4 regions of the Pantoea sp. USHLN298 genome follow, and region 1 is predicted to be linked to each of the others. Evidence: predicted binding sites of a transcription regulator. Region 1 holds the regulator's gene; each other region holds the start of a gene.
The links. The regulator CRP, encoded in region 1, controls carbon source genes, mostly activating them, when cyclic AMP is high. The targets are predictions, from matches to a motif close to ATGTGANNNNNNTCACAT.
Positions count from the first base shown of each region.

Region 1 (4,203 bases):
CTGATTTAGTTTTTGCGTAACCGTCTGATCAGCCAGCGGCCATGCTGTGGTCGCTGGCTCCACGCCAGCGATGAAATGGTGTGCATCACGCTCAGATGATCCAGAATGCGGCGCACATGCTGCTCCAGCACCGTCACCGGCCCTTCATTAATATTTTCCAGCTCATCCAGCAGATTGACCTGCGAACTGGCACCATCATATTCCAGCCGCTGCTGGCAACGTTGCAGCGCAATTTCGCACGACTGCAGATAGCGCTCCGCCAGCGTGGCGGTCAGCATGGTATGTTCCCGCGCCAGTATCGTCATCGCATTGATGTGCTCAACAATGAACTGGCTATGGGTGACCCACAGCCGCATATCCTTGAGATACTGGGCGTTAAAAGCCGGTTCCTGCATCGCCTGGTTCAGGGAGTTAAACAGCGCATTGTGCGCCTGATTAACCCGTACCCGCTGATAAGCGAGCTTCTCCGGCGACTGTTCCGCGCCCAGCAGCAGCCGCAGCGCATCCTGGTAAGTTTCCAGCGCGTCATGGGCGTTCTGTCGCAGCAAGCCGCTCTGCCACTGCGGCCAGAGCCACAGCATCCCGCCGAAGGCGATCAGGCAGCCCATCAGGGTATCCATCAGGCGCGGCAGCAGGAACTGCGCGCCATTCAGCGACAGCAGTTGCAGCGAGTAGACCGCCGTCACCGTGAAGCCAATCATCGACCAGCCGTAAAACTGGCGGGTAAAGCGGTAGCTGATAAAAGTGATCACCAGCATGATCATCAGCACCAGCGACTCCGGTACCGCGAGACGTAAGGTGGCGGCGGCAATCACCAGTCCGACAAAAGTGCCCAGCGCCCGGTGCTGAATACGAACCCGGGTGGCGCTATAGCCGTTCTGGCTGACGAACATAATGGTCATCAGAATCCAGTAGGGCTTCGGAATATTGAAAAACAGCGCCAGCGCACTGCCCAGCATCAGCATCACGGCAAAACGACCGGCGGTGCGCAGTGCAGACGAACGCCAGGAAAGATAACTGCGCAGCGCCGGCAGCAGCGGCAGACGGCGCTGGCGATCGGCCATCAGGTCACGCTGATAGAGCGGCTTTTGCGTACGCAGCACCCGCGCGATGCGGTTAAAGTGATAAAGACAGAAATTTCCCACCGGATTATCAGGATGCTGGCGGGCAATTTTTTCCAGCGCGCCGAGCTGCTTCTCCATGCCAAACCGATCGGGCAACTGGTGATAGAGAATGTTATCCGCCAGCACCCGTAAGCGGGCCGAGATGGTCTGGGCATTCCAGCGGATCACCGCTTCCGCATGGCTCTGCTCCACCAGTTTCTGCACCTCTTCCGGCTGATGCAGGCTGACCGAGATATGTTCCTGCAGATCCAGCGCCACCTGAAAAGCACGGGTCAGCCGCTTATGGCTGTGATCCCGACTGGCAGACAGCATGTGCATCTGCTGGTAACAGGTGGTGATCAGATCGACCACTTTTTGCTGACGCGCCAGCAGCGGCGGCAGGGCCTTTTCCGGATCGGTCAGCTGGGTCAGCAGGGTATATTTGGCGTCGCAATAGTTGGCCAGCTCACGGTAGATCAGGCTCAGGCTTTCGCGCATCGGCTGCTCTTTCCACAGCCAGAACCAGAACCAGTTAAACAGCCCGTACCACAGCGTGCCGCCGATATAGAGCAGCGGCGGTACGTAGATCGGCATACGGCCAATCAGACTCAGCGTGAAGATGGCGGCGATCAGCGAGCCCGGCAACAGACGGCCGTGCAACGGGCTAATTTCACCGGTGACGCCCAGCAGCAGCGGCATCGCGAACAGAATCAGCGGCAAAGGAATCGCGTGCAGCGTCAGCCACTGAATCAGAAAACTGCCGAGCGCAAACAGGCTGCCGCCAACAATCAGGCGTTTGAAGAAACGTTTATGCGGGGTATCCAGACCGGCGATATTGCAACAGGCGGGGACTAACGAGAACAGCAGACCTTTTTGCAGGTCGCCAGCCAGCCAGCCCAGCGCCACTGGCAGACAGAGCACCAGCGTTTGCCGCAAGGCATAATTGACTTCAGGATGGTAAATAATTCGACGCCACATCGGCCCAACACAAACAATAACGGCGCGATGTTGCCATCACGCCGTGGGTGACAGGAATTAGCGGGTGCCGTAAACGACGATGGTTTTGCCGTGTGCGGAGATCAGGTTCTGATCTTCCAGCATCTTCAAAATACGGCCCACGGTTTCACGTGAGCAACCAACGATTTGGCCAATTTCCTGACGAGTAATTTTAATTTGCATGCCGTCGGGATGCGTCATGGCGTCTGGCTGCTTCGCCAGGTTAAGCAGAGTCTGAGCAATGCGTCCGGTGACGTCGAGGAAAGCGAGGTTACCCACTTTTTCAGACGTAACCTGCAGGCGACGCGCCATCTGCGACGAGAGTCGCATCAGGATATCGGGGTTAACCTGGATCAGCTGACGGAATTTCTTGTAGGAAATCTCCGCCACTTCGCACGCGGTTTTCGCACGTACCCAGGCGCTGCGCTCCTGACCTTCTTCGAACAGGCCAAGCTCGCCAATAAAATCGCCCTGATTCAGGTAAGAAAGAATCATCTCTTTGCCTTCTTCATCTTTAATCAGAACCGCGACGGAACCTTTCACGATGTAGTAAAGCGTTTCTGCTTTTTCACCTTGGTGAATCAGCGTACTTTTGGATGGATACTTGTGAATATGGCAATGGGACAGGAACCATTCGAGTGTAGGGTCTGTTTGCGGTTTGCCGAGAACCATTCGCTATTATCCTCTGTTGTAATCGTGCCCAAAATACAGGGGGCAGTTTTCCCTGTCAGGCGATGAAAGCTTCAAGCGTTTCCCTTACAGGAAATTATTCGGGCTGCATTCGGCGCAGTGCGCATCATTCTTCCCGGCTTCGCCATCGGGTGACGAAAAATATTTTCAGCACTGTTTGTAGCACAGCTTTTGCCGACTGTCTTCTGTTGTCTCGCTTCAGCTAACAGCGGATTTCTCTGGATTGCTGTTTACCAGGCGAAAGCGTACTCTGACGGCAAAACCGCATATTCTGGAGCGAAAATCATGCAGGCAAGAGTGAAATGGGTAGAAGGGCTGACATTCCTCGGTGAGTCGTCGTCCGGCCATCAGGTATTAATGGATGGCAATTCGGGTGATAAAGCGCCCAGCCCAATGGAGATGGTGCTGATGGCGGCGGGCGGATGTAGCGCCATCGACGTGGTTTCAATTCTGCAAAAAGGCCGCAACGATGTGGCTGATTGTGAAGTGAAACTGACCTCAGAACGTCGTGAAGAGGCGCCGCGAATCTTTACGCACATCAACCTGCACTTTATCGTTAGCGGCAAAGCGCTCCAGGATAAAGCGGTCTCACGCGCGGTGGATCTTTCTGCAGAAAAATATTGCTCGGTTGCCATCATGCTGGGCAAAGGCGTCACCATTACCCACAGCTATGAAGTGATCGAACGCTGATCTCTGCGGGGGCCGCTCTGCGGCCTCTTATTCTATTCGCTTGCCTTCCACCAGTCGCTTCACCAGTGGTCCCATGATCAACTCCATCGCCAGCCCCATCTTTCCGCCCGGCACCACCAGCGTATTAATGTGCGAGATAAACGATCCCTGCAGCATCGCCAGCAGGTAAGGGAAGTCGATATCGTCCAGCGCCTGGAAGTGGATCACCACGAAACTCTCATCCAGTGACGGAATAGCACGGGCGGCAAACGGGTTCGAGGTATCCACCGTCGGCACGCGCTGGAAGTTAAGGTGAGTGCGCGAGAACTGCGGCGTAATGAAGTTGATGTAATCTTCCATCGAGCGCACCACCGAGTCCATCACCGCTTCCCGCGAATGGCCGCGTTCGCTGGTGTCACGCACCAGCTTCTGAATCCACTCCAGGTTGACAATCGGTACCACGCCGACCAGTAAATCGACATGCTCAGCCACGTTATGCTGGGCGGTCACCACGCCGCCGTGCAGTCCTTCGTAAAACAGAATATCGGTGTTTTGCGGCAGCGGTTGCCACGGCGTAAAGGTGCCCGGCACCTGATTCCACGGAACGGCTTCGTCATAGGTATGCAGGTATTTACGCGACTGGCCCTCACCGTTGAGCCCATACTGTTTAAAGCTCTGCTCCAGCAGGCCAAAGTCATTGGCTTCCGGACCGAAGTAACTGACATGACGGCCCAGATCGCGCGCT
Region 1 covers NZ_JBBCRO010000007.1:48,414-52,616, reverse strand. Annotated here, with positions in the region: gene argD (bifunctional acetylornithine/succinyldiaminopimelate transaminase) at 1-4, shown strand, start outside; gene WFK59_RS18225 (YccS/YhfK family putative transporter) at 6-2,081, opposite strand; gene crp (cAMP-activated global transcriptional regulator CRP) at 2,139-2,771, opposite strand; gene WFK59_RS18215 (OsmC family protein) at 3,075-3,479, shown strand; gene WFK59_RS18210 (phosphoribulokinase) at 3,507-4,203, opposite strand, start outside.

Region 2 (4,203 bases), on a different contig from region 1:
TGATCAGAATCGGGATCAGTGCCGCCACCAGGTTGCAGCCGAACAGCATCGCCAGGATCTCTTCAGGCGATCCCCCGCGCGCTTTCACCATCAGCCCGCCCGATATCAGCACGCCAAGAAAGGCAAAGCTGGTGCCCTGCAGGCAGATCATGCCCGCCCCAACGCCCATAAAACGCCTGGCCTGCAGGAATGTCCCCAGGCCTGAAACAAACAGGGACATGCTAATCAGATAAGGGATATAGGCCTGCAGACCCAGCACCGAACCGATAATTAACGGCGGCGTGATGATCCCGACGACGCTGGCCAGCAGATGCTGTAAGGCGGCGAAAAACGCCGGGACGGGACCAATACGGGCGTCAAGTCCGTACAACAAACCTTTCTCGTGCGATTGCGACATGATGGTGCTCCGGCAACAGTTATTAGCGGAGTTAATGCATTTTTTACGCCATCACGTCAGCCTCACCTCGCTTTTCCCGCCAGGTGATTGAATATTTAAGATAATATTTTTGTGACACGCCGGTAATCAACCTGCAACTTTACGTTCACTACCGGCAGATATGAGTCATTTTGTTTCATGATCAGGCGATCTTTGCACTCACAGCGTGCAGGTCAGGCCGATCCAGCAGTGAAATATCGATATAGGGCGTCAGATCGCGCTGCTCTGCACGCGGCAGATAAGGCAGTTCACCCAGCAGTGGCGCACGAATTTTTTCACGCAGCACTTCTATGATGTCGCTGTACTGCGCCAGCCCCGGATTGATGCGGTTAGCAACCCAGCCAACCAGCGGTAATCCATCCTGCAGGATAGCCTCTGCCGTTAAGAGCGCATGGCTGATGCAGCCCGGCTGGATGCCAACCACCAGCACCACCGGGAGTTGCTGCTCGATGACCCAGCAGGAGAGCGGCCGCGCATCGTTCATCAGGCTACGCCAGCCACCGGTGCCTTCGACCACCACCCGGTCCGCCTGCTGCGTCAGGTTCGTTAAGCCCTGAGTCAGAGCGTCATAATCAATAATCGGGCCGTTGTGGGTTGAGATTTCCTGCTCTTCAAACAGCAGCGGATTGATGGCCTGATACGGCAATGCCACAGAGGACGCGCTTTGCAGCACCTGCGCATCTTTATTGCGCAGGCCGTCAGCGGTTTTCACTGCGCAGCGCGCCACGGGTTTGTACCCGACCGCACTGAAGTTTGCCTTGATAAAACTTTGTAACAGGGCGCGTGACACCACGGTTTTACCCACTGCGGTATCGGTGCCGGTAACAAATAGTCTCTTCACTCCACTCTCCTCTTAAACCGTTAATGGCTAATCGACGATTAACCGTGCGGATAAGCGGCATTTTAAGGAATGGTTGATGAGAACAGATTGCGTTAGCGCAAGATTAGTCTGGCTTAACCTTGCAATAGCTTCACTAACAGGTAACCGCTATAGAGCGCGTCCTTAATCAGCGCCGCGCCACCCAGCGTGCCTGGCTCGCTAAAGGCGGTGGGTGCCAGCTGGATAACGGCACTGTAGGCCGGCAGAGACTGTTGCAGAATGGTGTTGCTGACCGCCGGAAACAGCACCTCTGCCGCGGCATTCAGCGGCGAACCAATAAGAATCTGTTGCGGATTAAAGATATTGACCATCATCGCCAGGATTCGCCCGACATGATGCCCGACGCTGGCGATGGTATCGCGTGCCAGCCGATCGCCCGCCTGGGCCGCCTCACAGAGCGATGCCAGCGTCAGCGGCTGCTGATTAAGCAGGCTGTCGGGCTGGGTCGGCAGACGCTGAGCAGCCAGCGCCAGCAAACTGCCGATGCTGGCGACCGTCTCAAGACAGCCATGATTCCCGCAGTAACACTGCTGACCGTAAGGATCGATCTGAGTATGGCCGATCTCCACCAGCGCCCGGCCGCGTTTATGCAGCAGCTGACCGCCGCTGATAACGCCAGCCCCTACCGTTTCATCAATCACAATCTGAATCACATCTTCGGCGCCGCGAGAAGCACCGAACAGCGATTCGGCCAGCGTCCAGGCGGAAATATCATGCTGCACAAACACCGGTAAGCCGGTACGGGCTGCCAGCGCGTCACCCAGCGGCATGTCACGCACCTGATAGCCCGGCAGGCGATGCACCACGCCAGAGGCGGCGTTAATTAAGCCCGGCAGGGTGACCGCGATGGCGGTCAGGCGTTCCAGCTTCTGCTGATGACGAATAAAGAAGGCGTCAACCTGTTCAATCAGCGCGGTCAGTAGCGGCTGCGCCGCTTCGTCCGGCAGCGGCAGCGTATCTTCTGCCAGTTCGCGGCTGCTGAGGTCACGCAGGGTAAAGGTCATGGCACCGCGATGAAGGCGAATCGCCAGATAGTGCCAGGCATCGGTATCCAGAATCAGCCCAATCGCCGGACGACCCCGGCTACCTGGCTCCTGAAACTCCGTTTCCTGGACCAGATGGGCATCCAGCATTTCACGGACGATCTTGGTGATACTGGCCGGCGCAAGCTGGGCGCGTCGGGAAAGTTCGATGCGCGAAATAGGACCGTATTGATCAATTAATCGGTAAACGACGCCTGCATTGGTTTGCTTAATTTGGTCAATATGGCCAGGTTGACTGTCCAGATTCACAACCCTGCTCCCGGTTATTTTCGCGCTTCTAAATAAACATGCGTCATGGTGAGGCAGATCAGGCGGCAGCGTCAAATATTTGATTAGAAATGTGATTTATCGCACATATTGTCGTGGAGACTGGCCGAAGTTACGCCTTATTTTGCTGCAGCAACGCCATCATATGGCGCATTTGTTCATTTATTTCGCGCTCTGCGGACCAGACCAGCCACAGCTCGGAAAGGGCATCGCGCTCTTCCAGCGGCAGCCAGACCACATCCGCCAGCTGCGCCCGGCGAAAAGAGGCTGGCAAAATCGACACGCCTAACCCGGTCGCCACCAGTCCCAGAATAGTCATCGCCTCACCCACTTCCTGGGTGATGTAGGGTTTGATCTGATAACGGTGCAGCAGCGCCAGAATCTCACTGTAGAGCGCGGTGCCGACCTGGGGATCAAAAAAGACAAAAGGCTCAGCCGCCAGCGCGGCAACGGAGATTTTCTCTGCTGTCGCCAGCGGATGGGCCCAGTGCACCACCGCATAGAGCGGCTCGCTCAGCAGCAGCTGGTGGCGTAAATCCGCCGGTAACGGCGTGTTGCGCATCACCCCGAGGTCCAGCCGCCCATCATGAAGCGGTGCCAGCTGCTGACGGGTATTGATCTCCTGCATCTGAATATGCACCTGCGGCCAGCGCTGACGGAACTGGTAGAGCGCATCTGACACCACTGCGGTAAAGGGTGCCGAAGAGGTAAAACCGATGCGCAGTTCGCCCTCTTCACCGCGATGCAGCCGCGCCGCCCGATCTGACGCCTGTTCAACCTGCAACAGGATTGCGCGGGCATCCTGCAACAGCTGCTGTCCGGCAGCCGTCAGCTGCACGCTGCGGTTAGTGCGATTAAACAGACGAGCTCCGGTCTCATTTTCCAGCTGAATAATCTGCTGGCTCAGGGGTGGCTGAGAGATATTCAGTCGCAACGCCGCCCGGCCAAAATGCAATTCTTCGGCTACGGCAATGAAGTAGCGCAGGTGACGCAGCTCAATATTCATATGTTAAACGTCTTATTTGAGATTATTAATATATTAGACATCATAATCACCCTTTTTTAAGCTGACGACAGGTTTTTTATCACTAAAGGAAAGATCGTGAGTCGCACTAATCAGGCCGCTACCGTCGAGGATCAGGTTGCCGGCAGACCGACAGCATCACCAGCCTCATCAGGCTGGATTACCCGCGGTACGCCGCAATTTATGCGCGTTACGCTGGCCCTGTTTTCAGCCGGTCTGGCGACCTTTGCCCTGCTCTATTGTGTGCAACCGATTTTGCCGGTGCTGTCGCAGCAGTTTGGCGTGTCGCCAGCGGCCAGCAGCCTGTCGCTCTCTATCTCCACCGGGCTGATGGCGCTCGGCCTGCTGGTCACCGGGCCGCTCTCTGATGCTGTCGGGCGTAAATCTGTGATGGTGACCGCCCTGATGCTGGCGGCGATTTGTACGCTGATCTCCGCCACCATGACCAGCTGGCACGGCATTCTGATTATGCGCGCGCTGATGGGGCTGTCACTGAGCGGCGTCGCGGCGGTCGGCATGACCTATCTGAGCGAGGAGATGTCACCGCGGGTTG
Region 2 covers NZ_JBBCRO010000002.1:213,230-217,432, forward strand. Annotated here, with positions in the region: gene WFK59_RS05640 (nucleobase:cation symporter-2 family protein) at 1-397, opposite strand, end outside; gene bioD (dethiobiotin synthase) at 579-1,277, opposite strand; gene mlc (sugar metabolism global transcriptional regulator Mlc) at 1,391-2,608, opposite strand; gene WFK59_RS05655 (LysR family transcriptional regulator) at 2,739-3,632, opposite strand; gene WFK59_RS05660 (MFS transporter) at 3,729-4,203, shown strand, end outside.
Region 2: the regulator CRP is predicted to act here: its motif matches at 2,698-2,715, upstream of mlc (sugar metabolism global transcriptional regulator Mlc).

Region 3 (4,203 bases), on a different contig from region 1:
ACCCAGTGACGTATCACGCCAGGCGCTGAACTTCTCCACGTAGCGCTCCATGGCTGCCCGGAATAATCCCTCTTTATTGACGAACTCAGCATAGAGCGTGGGCGCTTTTGCCCCGGTTGCCGCCACCAGATCGGCCAGCGACGTCCCCTCGTAACCGTGGGTCCAGAACAGGTTCAGCGCCTTATCGAGCGCAGCTTCTCGGTCGAAAACTTTGGGACGACCGCGGCACTTCTTCACGTCGCATTCCTGAATCTGGCTCATAGATCCTCTCGGGTAGTGAAATACCCTATTAAATTACCGATCATTAATAAAATGTGCAAGGGCCGGTTCACGCAGCCGCAATACCCATTGCCATTTTGTGCGACGGCGCTCGCTTATCGCCCCTAAGGTTAAGTGAAAAAGGGGGCCGAAGCCCATAATCACGCCACTTCGCGAATAAAATAACGCTCATTAAATAAATATTGACGACCTGCCACAAAGGGTTCTATCATTTAGTTAATGATCGTTAATTAAATAACGACACACATTTTCCACTACCGAATATGAAGAGAGAGAAACCCATGAAAAGCATCAAACTCAGCCTGGCCGCCATCGCACTGACTACTCTGACTTTTGGCGCATTCGCCGCTGAACAGGTTAGCAGTGACCCAATCAATCAGCAGCCTGTCGGCACTATTTCAGTCCAGGGCGGCAGCAACCTGCAGTCTGTTGAAGCACAGTTAAATGCCAAAGCGGATGAAGCCGGTGCCAAATCGTTCCGCATCACCTCAACCAGTGGTCAGAACAAATTACACGGCACGGCTGTGATTTATCAGTAATTGATTGTTGAGAAGGGGTTCGTTATGAAAAGGTTCACTATTATGGCGATGGCTGCGCTACTCAGCAGCCTCTCCTTTGCCAGCGTGGCGGCCCAGCAGGTGACACATTCACCGCTGGATCAGCAAAAAATCGGCGTCATCAGCGCGACAGGCAGCACTAACCTGACCTCGCTGGAACAACAACTGTCAGAAAAGGCCAGCGATGTCGGCGCAAAGTCTTTCCGCATCACTTCGACCTCTGGCAACAACAACCTGCATGGCACCGCAGTACTTTATAAATAAGCTGAAACAGGCTTCAGATAAACCCTTATCTGAAGCCTTTTTTCTAGCCGTTACTGCGTAATTGCGGGTAGCGGCGGAAAATATAGACGCACCAGAGCAGCGCCACCAGACCAATCATCCCACCGACATTGCCCACATCGGCCATCTTAAAGTGCAGGCTGACCTGATTCCCCAGCAACGCACCTGCGCCAATCCCGATATTGTAGATACCCGACATCAGCGACATCGCGACGTCGGTCGCGTCCGGTGCCAGCGACAATACCCGCACCTGCATCCCCAGGCCGATCATCATCATCGCCATCCCCCAGACAATGCACAGGATGGAGATCGCCGTGGGCCGAACCGCAGCGAAAATCAGCAGCCCCATGCAGAGCGTAATCAGCGCGATCGCGGCAATCAGCAGAGCGGAAGGGAATTTATTGCCCAGCGAACTGAACAACAGGCTACCGATAATGCCCGCTGAACCAAACATCAGCAGCAGCAGAGTGGTGAAGTTCTCGCCCGAATGCGCAACCGCCTGCATAAAGGGTTCGATGTAGCTGTAGGCGGTGTAATGCGCCGTCACCACCAGCGTGACCAGCAGATACATGCTGACCAGCGCCGGACGACGGAACAGCATCGGTACGCTGCTCAGTGAGCCGGTGTGTTCACTCGGCAGACGCGGCAGAATCCGCACCAGCATGATCATCAGCACCAGCGCGGAAAGGCCGATAGCGCCAAATGTTGTACGCCAGCCCAGATACTGACCGACCACGCGGCCAATCGGTACGCCCAGCACCATGGCAAGCGCCGTACCGGTGGCGAGCATGCTCAGCGCCTGGGTTTTCTTACCGGCCGGGGCCACGCGGATTGCCAGCGAGGCGGTGATCGACCAGAACACCGCATGGGACAGCGCGATGCCGATGCGTGAAACGATCAGCGATCGGAAGTCCCAGGCTACCGTTGACAGCACATGGCTGGCGATAAAAATCAGGAACAGCACACCGAGCAGCATTCGTCGCTCAATATTGCGGGTCAGCAGCATCAGCGGCAGAGAGAGCAGCGCCACCACCCAGGCATAGATGGTCAGCATAATGCCAACATCAGCGGTCTGCATCGAAAAATCAGCGGCGATATCGGAGAGCAGGCCAACTGGCACAAATTCAGTGGTGTTGAACACAAAGGCGGCAATAGCCAGCAACACCACGCGAAGCCAGGCCGTTTTACGTGAAACAGTAGTTGATTGCATGAGGAGTCAAGTCAGTCAGAACAGCGAATCGGATGTGGCAGAAACATCCAGCGAAAGTGACCTGCGTCACAAATTACTGACTATTGTAGTGAATAAACCGGGAAGGGGAACCTTATAAACCGTTTTTAATCCTGATTATTTTTTATCGCCCGTTGGCCGGGCGATAGCCTGAGGTTATTGACCGCGTCGGCGTGCCGGCATCATTCGCAGCAACGTATTGTCCTTCAGCAGATAATGATGAAACAGTGCCGCCACCGCATGCAGTCCGATAAGCCAGTAACCCAGCGGTGCCAGCGTCTCATGCGAGTCAATCAGCCAGTCGGCGAGATCAAAATTGGGTACGGCTGCCACCGGCATACTGATGCCGAACAGCCACCACTCGCGGCCTTTCAGATAGCGTGACGTCAGCCCAAGAATCGGCAGCGTGATAAACAGAGCATAAATAAGCGTATGGGTCAGATGCGCCAGCCCGGTTTGCCAGCGACGTATAGCCGGCGTAATCGCTGGCGTACGATGACGGGTGCGCAGCACCAGACGGGCAATCATCAGCACCAGTACCGACGCGCCTGCGCTGAAGTGGGTAATGATCATGGCATAACCCTGCCACGAACCGCGCTGTGCAAAACCGCGCAGCTCAATCGTGGCATAGGCGATGACCACCAGCACAAAGGTCAGCCAGTGAAGGGCAATTTGAGATCCAGCATATTTTTCCCGCATGGTAAAACCCGCTAAACAAAATCAGGCCTTCTAACATAACGGAAAATAGCGGTAAATCTTAACAAATTAGCGCAGCGGGATAACTTTTCCGCCGCCACGACGCTAGCGTGACGCCAGGGTATGTTTCAGGGCCACGCTTTGCTGTTGATTAAGGCCGGATTTACCGTTCAGCGGACAGCAGGTATCGCAGCCCATCGCGCCTGGGTAATACTTTTTCGCCTGTAATAGAGCCGCGTTGACCTGATAAAAGCTGCCGAGAAACAGTCTGTCAGCGGGCAGCGGCAGAAACGCACAGCCAGCGGCATGGACCACATGGTTTTCGTTGTAGCCTGATTGTTTGTTCACGTAATAGTAGAGAGCCACAGGCGTTCCTTTTTGCTGTGTTAAGCGACAAATGTAAGCAAATATCACAATCAGACCGATTATAGCGGGAAAACCGCGTTTTGTTACGGCTGGATCTGAAGGTTGTGTCGCCTGCGGCAAAAGCGGCCCAAAAGCGTTCCGGGTCGCGCGGTCAGTCTGGCTGACCTCAGAGCTGTTTAGATTGCAGTCGCCACGCAACCAGCAGCGCCAGCAGCAGCAGGGCGCTGATAAACAGCGTGATGCCGATCCAGCCATAGTTGTGCCAGAACAGCCCGCCAAGCGTCCCGGCCACGCTGGAACCGACGTAATAGCTGAACAGATAGAGCGAAGAAGCCTGACCCCGCGCCCGACGCGCTCGCGGTCCTATCCAGCTGCTGGCCACCGCATGAGCAGCAAAAAAGCCGGCGGTGAATAGCATCATGCCAGGCAGAATCAGCCACAGCGAATTAAATGCAGTGAACAGCAGGCCTGCCAGCATAATCGCGGTGGCACCGAACATCACCGGGCCACGGCCCATCCGGCCGGTTAACGCACCCGCTTTGGGGGAACTCCAGGAGCCGGTGAGGTAGACCACTGACAGCAGGCCCACAACGGCCTGACTCAGGTGCCAGGGCGCAGCCAGCAGGCGATAGCCGATGTAGTTAAACAGGGTGACGAACGCGCCCATCAGCAGAAACCCTTCAGCAAACAGCCACGGCAACCCTTCATCGCGCCAGTGCAGGCGAAAATTAATCAGTAGATTGCGCGGGCGCAGCGAGGTGGCGCGAAAATGGCGCGACGGTGGCAGGATTTTCC
Region 3 covers NZ_JBBCRO010000002.1:217,583-221,785, reverse strand. Annotated here, with positions in the region: gene WFK59_RS05690 (TetR/AcrR family transcriptional regulator) at 1-261, opposite strand, end outside; gene bhsA (multiple stress resistance protein BhsA) at 561-818, shown strand; gene bhsA (multiple stress resistance protein BhsA) at 843-1,100, shown strand; gene WFK59_RS05675 (sugar transporter) at 1,144-2,328, opposite strand; gene cybB (cytochrome b561) at 2,503-3,045, opposite strand; gene WFK59_RS05665 (hypothetical protein) at 3,148-3,408, opposite strand; gene WFK59_RS05660 (MFS transporter) at 3,575-4,203, opposite strand, start outside.
Region 3: the regulator CRP is predicted to act here: its motif matches at 2,383-2,400, upstream of WFK59_RS05675 (sugar transporter).

Region 4 (4,203 bases), on a different contig from region 1:
GCGCGCACCCTGCGGATGGTGTTATTGCTGCTCACCTCGGTGCCAGTCTTAATCTGGGTCTGGTACAACATGCAGGAAAATTTCCTGGCATTTGCACTGGCCTCATTTGTTGCCTCGGTTTTTGTCACCCAGGATACGTTCAGCGTTTATAACAATGCGCGTCTCGCTTCTCGGCTGAACACCATCGCCAATGCGGTCGGTATGCTGCTGAGTTTCGCGATTAGCTTCACCATCGCCTGGCTGCGCCTCAATCCGCTGTGGCTGACGCTGTCGATTGTGGCGGTGACGCTGGTGCCTTACCTGATCAAACGTCACAACTTTTATCAGGAACATCAGGATCAGATGCCGCCGCGTGAAAAGCGCACGGCTTATCTGCGTTACCTGATGTATGCCGGTCTGCCGCTGGCGATCTCCAGCATCTTTATTTCTGTGCAGGTCAAAGCGGCGCAGATGTTTCTGGCGGGCACCGCGCCGGCGCGGGATCTCGGGCTGTTTGCCGCCGCCAATACCATTTCTGCCTCCTGGATTTTTATCCCGGTGGCGCTGATCACCTCCTGCTTCACTGAAATCTTCAGAGAGCGTGGCGAGGTCGCCATCCGGCTGGCTGCCCGGCTCAATGGTTATGTGATGGGTGTTTCATTGCTGATGCTGCTGGTCATCTCGATGTATGGCGAGCAGATCATTATCGCGTTGTACGGTCCGGAATACACACAGTCAGGAAGTCTCATTACGTTGCTGTCGATAGCGACCAGCTTTTCGGCAATGGGGACAGTAGCTTATCGCTACATGGTCAAGGAAGGAGGGTTTAACTACCTGCTGAAGAAAATCATTTGTCTGATGGTCATCAGTTTGCCGCTCTCATGGTGGTTGATCCAGGGCCACGGCATCATGGGAGCCGCATGGAGCGTGTTCCTTTCCGAGCTTTTGTCCCTGACCGTAATGAATTACTTCTTTAAAAACGGCGTCATTCAAAAGATTCAGGTTTCCTCACTCAACTACAAAACCTACAAATGAGGTCAGATATGCTCAAGTTGAAAGAAGAACTCAGAAGAAGTGTGCAGTACTTTATTAAGAAGATGCCCTGGGCGTACCAGGACCGCATCTACTACTTCCACAAGTTCAGAAAGCTGCCCAATCTGCGTCAGCCAAAAGTGTTCAACGAAAAGGTGCTGTACCGTAAATTTGTCTATGGCGATTACCAGAACTACGGTCGTCTGTCGGACAAATATTCGGTACGCGAATTCATTGCTGAAAAAATCGGTAATGAGTACCTGATTCCGCTGGTACACGAAACCACTGACCCGACCACGCTGAACAGCTTACCGTGCTGGAAAGGGACGGTGATCAAGCCGAACCACGCCTCCAACATGGTGGAGATTCTGCTGGAAGAGCCAGACGCGCTGCGCAAACAGCAGATTATTCATGACTGCTATCGCTGGCTGAAAACCGATTTCGCTAACGAAGCGCGTGAGATCCACTATCGCTACATCAAGCCGCGCATTCTGGTTGAGAAGTACATTGGTGATGGCAAAAGCGCGCCGATTGATTACAAGTTTCATATGTTCAACAAGCGTGATGGCAAGTTCGAATATGTGTTGCAGGTGATCTACAACCGCTGCCAGCCGCTGCTGTCGATGAATTTCTATGTGAATAACCTCAACGAGGCGTTTCATAAGATTCGCGATACCGGTCTGGATGTCTCACCGATTCTGCCGTCACTGCAACATGCGCTCGATCTGAGCAAAAAGCTGGCCAGTGACTTCGACTACGTGCGGGTCGATTGGTATATCCATGAAGAACAGATCTATTTCGGTGAACTCACTTTCACGCCGGGTGCAGGCCTGGTGACCGGATTGGATCGGGGTTTAAACCAGATGATGGGAGATATGTGGATTCAGGACCGCCGCGGAACGCAGAGACCGGGCGTCACAGTGCAGGATGTTAATATCCCTGCCATGTTGAAGAAAGTTTAAGCACACACAGCAATGTAAAAAACCCCGCTTAGCGGGGTTTTTTATTGGGAAAAATCAGCACATTAAACGCGCATCATGACGCGCGCCCTCCATCAGGGCATCGGCCACTCAGCGGGCGCCTGACTCATTACGTCGATAAAGGCGTGCTTAGAGATTTCCATAAAGTTGTGCACGTTTTCCATGCTCAGGGTTATTCCCATCAGACCGGTAACAAACCAGCAGGTCATGCCCAAACCAATGCCGCCACACATGAATGCCATCACATGATGACTATCCTGACGCAGTTTGGTTTTCAGGGTGCTGGCGAAAAACATCATTACGGCGCTCAACAATTCCCAACGCATAACAAGAAGACTGGTGGTTAACGTAGCCATCGGCCGGACCTCAATATCAGTAAGTATTCCTGACAATCTGCGGACATCACCGGCGGCGGAAAAGCGTGTCAGGAAGTGCTTTAGCGCCGTCAACCCAGGTTCATAGTGTGACTTGGGTCACATTATATCACCCGATTTGAAATTTTGAACAAAATTTGACACTGGTATGGCAGGAAAGTGTTGCAGATTTGAACAGCAGGGGAAGCAGAGGCGGTCAGGCGCGCCCGATGACGGGCGGCCTGGGCATTAGCGGACCGGGCAGCACTCGCCGGTGGTACGTTGGGTAAAGCTGGCCATGCTTTCTTTGCAGTCAAAGCTCAGCAGACGAGGGCGCTGAATCGCCTGACGACGCATGGTATGGCGATAGGCGGTAGGGGTTTGCGAAAACTGGCGGCGAAACACCCGCGAAAAGGTCTGCTGCGAGTCATAACCATACTGCATGGCAATATCAAAGACCGGACGCTGAGTCTGAGAGAGCGCCTCGGCAGCCAGCGTCAGGCGGCGTTCACGAATATAGCCACCCAGCGTCTGTTTCGTCACGGTACGGAACATACGCTGCAGGTGCCATTTCGAATAGCCCGATTTTGCAGCCACTTCATCAATGGACAGACTTTTGTCCAGATTCTGGTCAATCCAGTGCGTCAGGGAATGAATGATCTCTTCTTGCATCATGGCCTCATCCTTCTGGTGCTTAATTAGCGATAATGGGAGTTTAGTCGTTTTGATGGGATGCGAGTATAATTCCTCAAGTTAACTTGAGGTAAAGAGCCAGATGAAAAAAGATCGCAACTACCCCAAACCGGTATTAACGCCGGGCGAAGTGGCGCGCCGCAGCGGTGTCGCGGTGTCTGCGCTGCATTTTTATGAAACCAAAGGGCTGATTTTCAGCACCCGCAACGGCGGCAATCAGCGACGCTACAGCCGTGACGTGCTGCGCCGCGTCGCCATCATCAAGATCGCACAACGCATTGGCATTCCACTGGCGACGGTCAGCGACAGCCTGGAGCATATTCCGGCCAATAAGCGGATGTCGGCTCCGGAGTGGGATGCACTGACCCAGCACTGGCGTGAGGAGCTGGACAAGCGCATCGAAACCCTGACCCGACTGCGTAACGATCTGGATGGCTGCATCGGCTGTGGCTGTCTGTCGATGCGTGATTGTCCGCTGCGCAATCCCGGCGACCGGCTCGGTCAGCAAGGATCGGGTGCGGTGCTGCTCGACCCAGAACAGGACGATAAACATCCGGACGTCGGGTGAGGTCTATACTGGTGGAAGGTCAACACACAGGGAATCATGATGATCACCGTTCACCATCTTGAGCAATCGCGCTCGCATCGGGTGCTGTGGCTGCTGGAAGAGCTGGAAGTGCCGTACCAGATCAAACGTTATCAACGCGAGCCCACCATGCTGGCGCCCGAGGCGCTGAAAAAAGTGCATCCGCTGGGTAAATCACCGGTGATTACCGATGAAAACCGGGTGGTGGCCGAATCGGGCGCCATCCTGGAGTACCTGGAGGAGAAATACGATCACGAATTTCGGCTGAAGCTCAGTGATGAAGAGGCGCGGCTGCAGTCGCGTTACTGGCTGCACTATGCCGAGGGATCGCTGATGCCGCTGCTGGTGATGAAGCTGATCTTCGGACAGATGGGGAAAGCGCCGGTGCCGTGGCTGCTGCGTCCGGTGGGCGCCGCGTTTGGCAAAGGGGTACAGAAAGCCTGGCTGGACAAGCAGCTGCAACCGCATAAGAAGATGATTGAACAGCATCTGGCAGCCAATCCGTGGTTTGCCGGGCAGCGTTTCAGCATTGCCGATATACAGATGAGCTTCCCGCTGCTGGCGCTGGCGCAACGCGCCG
Region 4 covers NZ_JBBCRO010000004.1:514,474-518,676, reverse strand. Annotated here, with positions in the region: gene WFK59_RS13325 (oligosaccharide flippase family protein) at 1-1,014, shown strand, start outside; gene WFK59_RS13320 (ATP-grasp fold amidoligase family protein) at 1,023-1,973, shown strand; gene WFK59_RS13315 (YjcB family protein) at 2,066-2,347, opposite strand; gene soxS (superoxide response transcriptional regulator SoxS) at 2,594-3,019, opposite strand; gene soxR (redox-sensitive transcriptional activator SoxR) at 3,120-3,605, shown strand; gene WFK59_RS13300 (glutathione S-transferase family protein) at 3,645-4,203, shown strand, end outside.
Region 4: the regulator CRP is predicted to act here: its motif matches at 2,453-2,470, upstream of WFK59_RS13315 (YjcB family protein).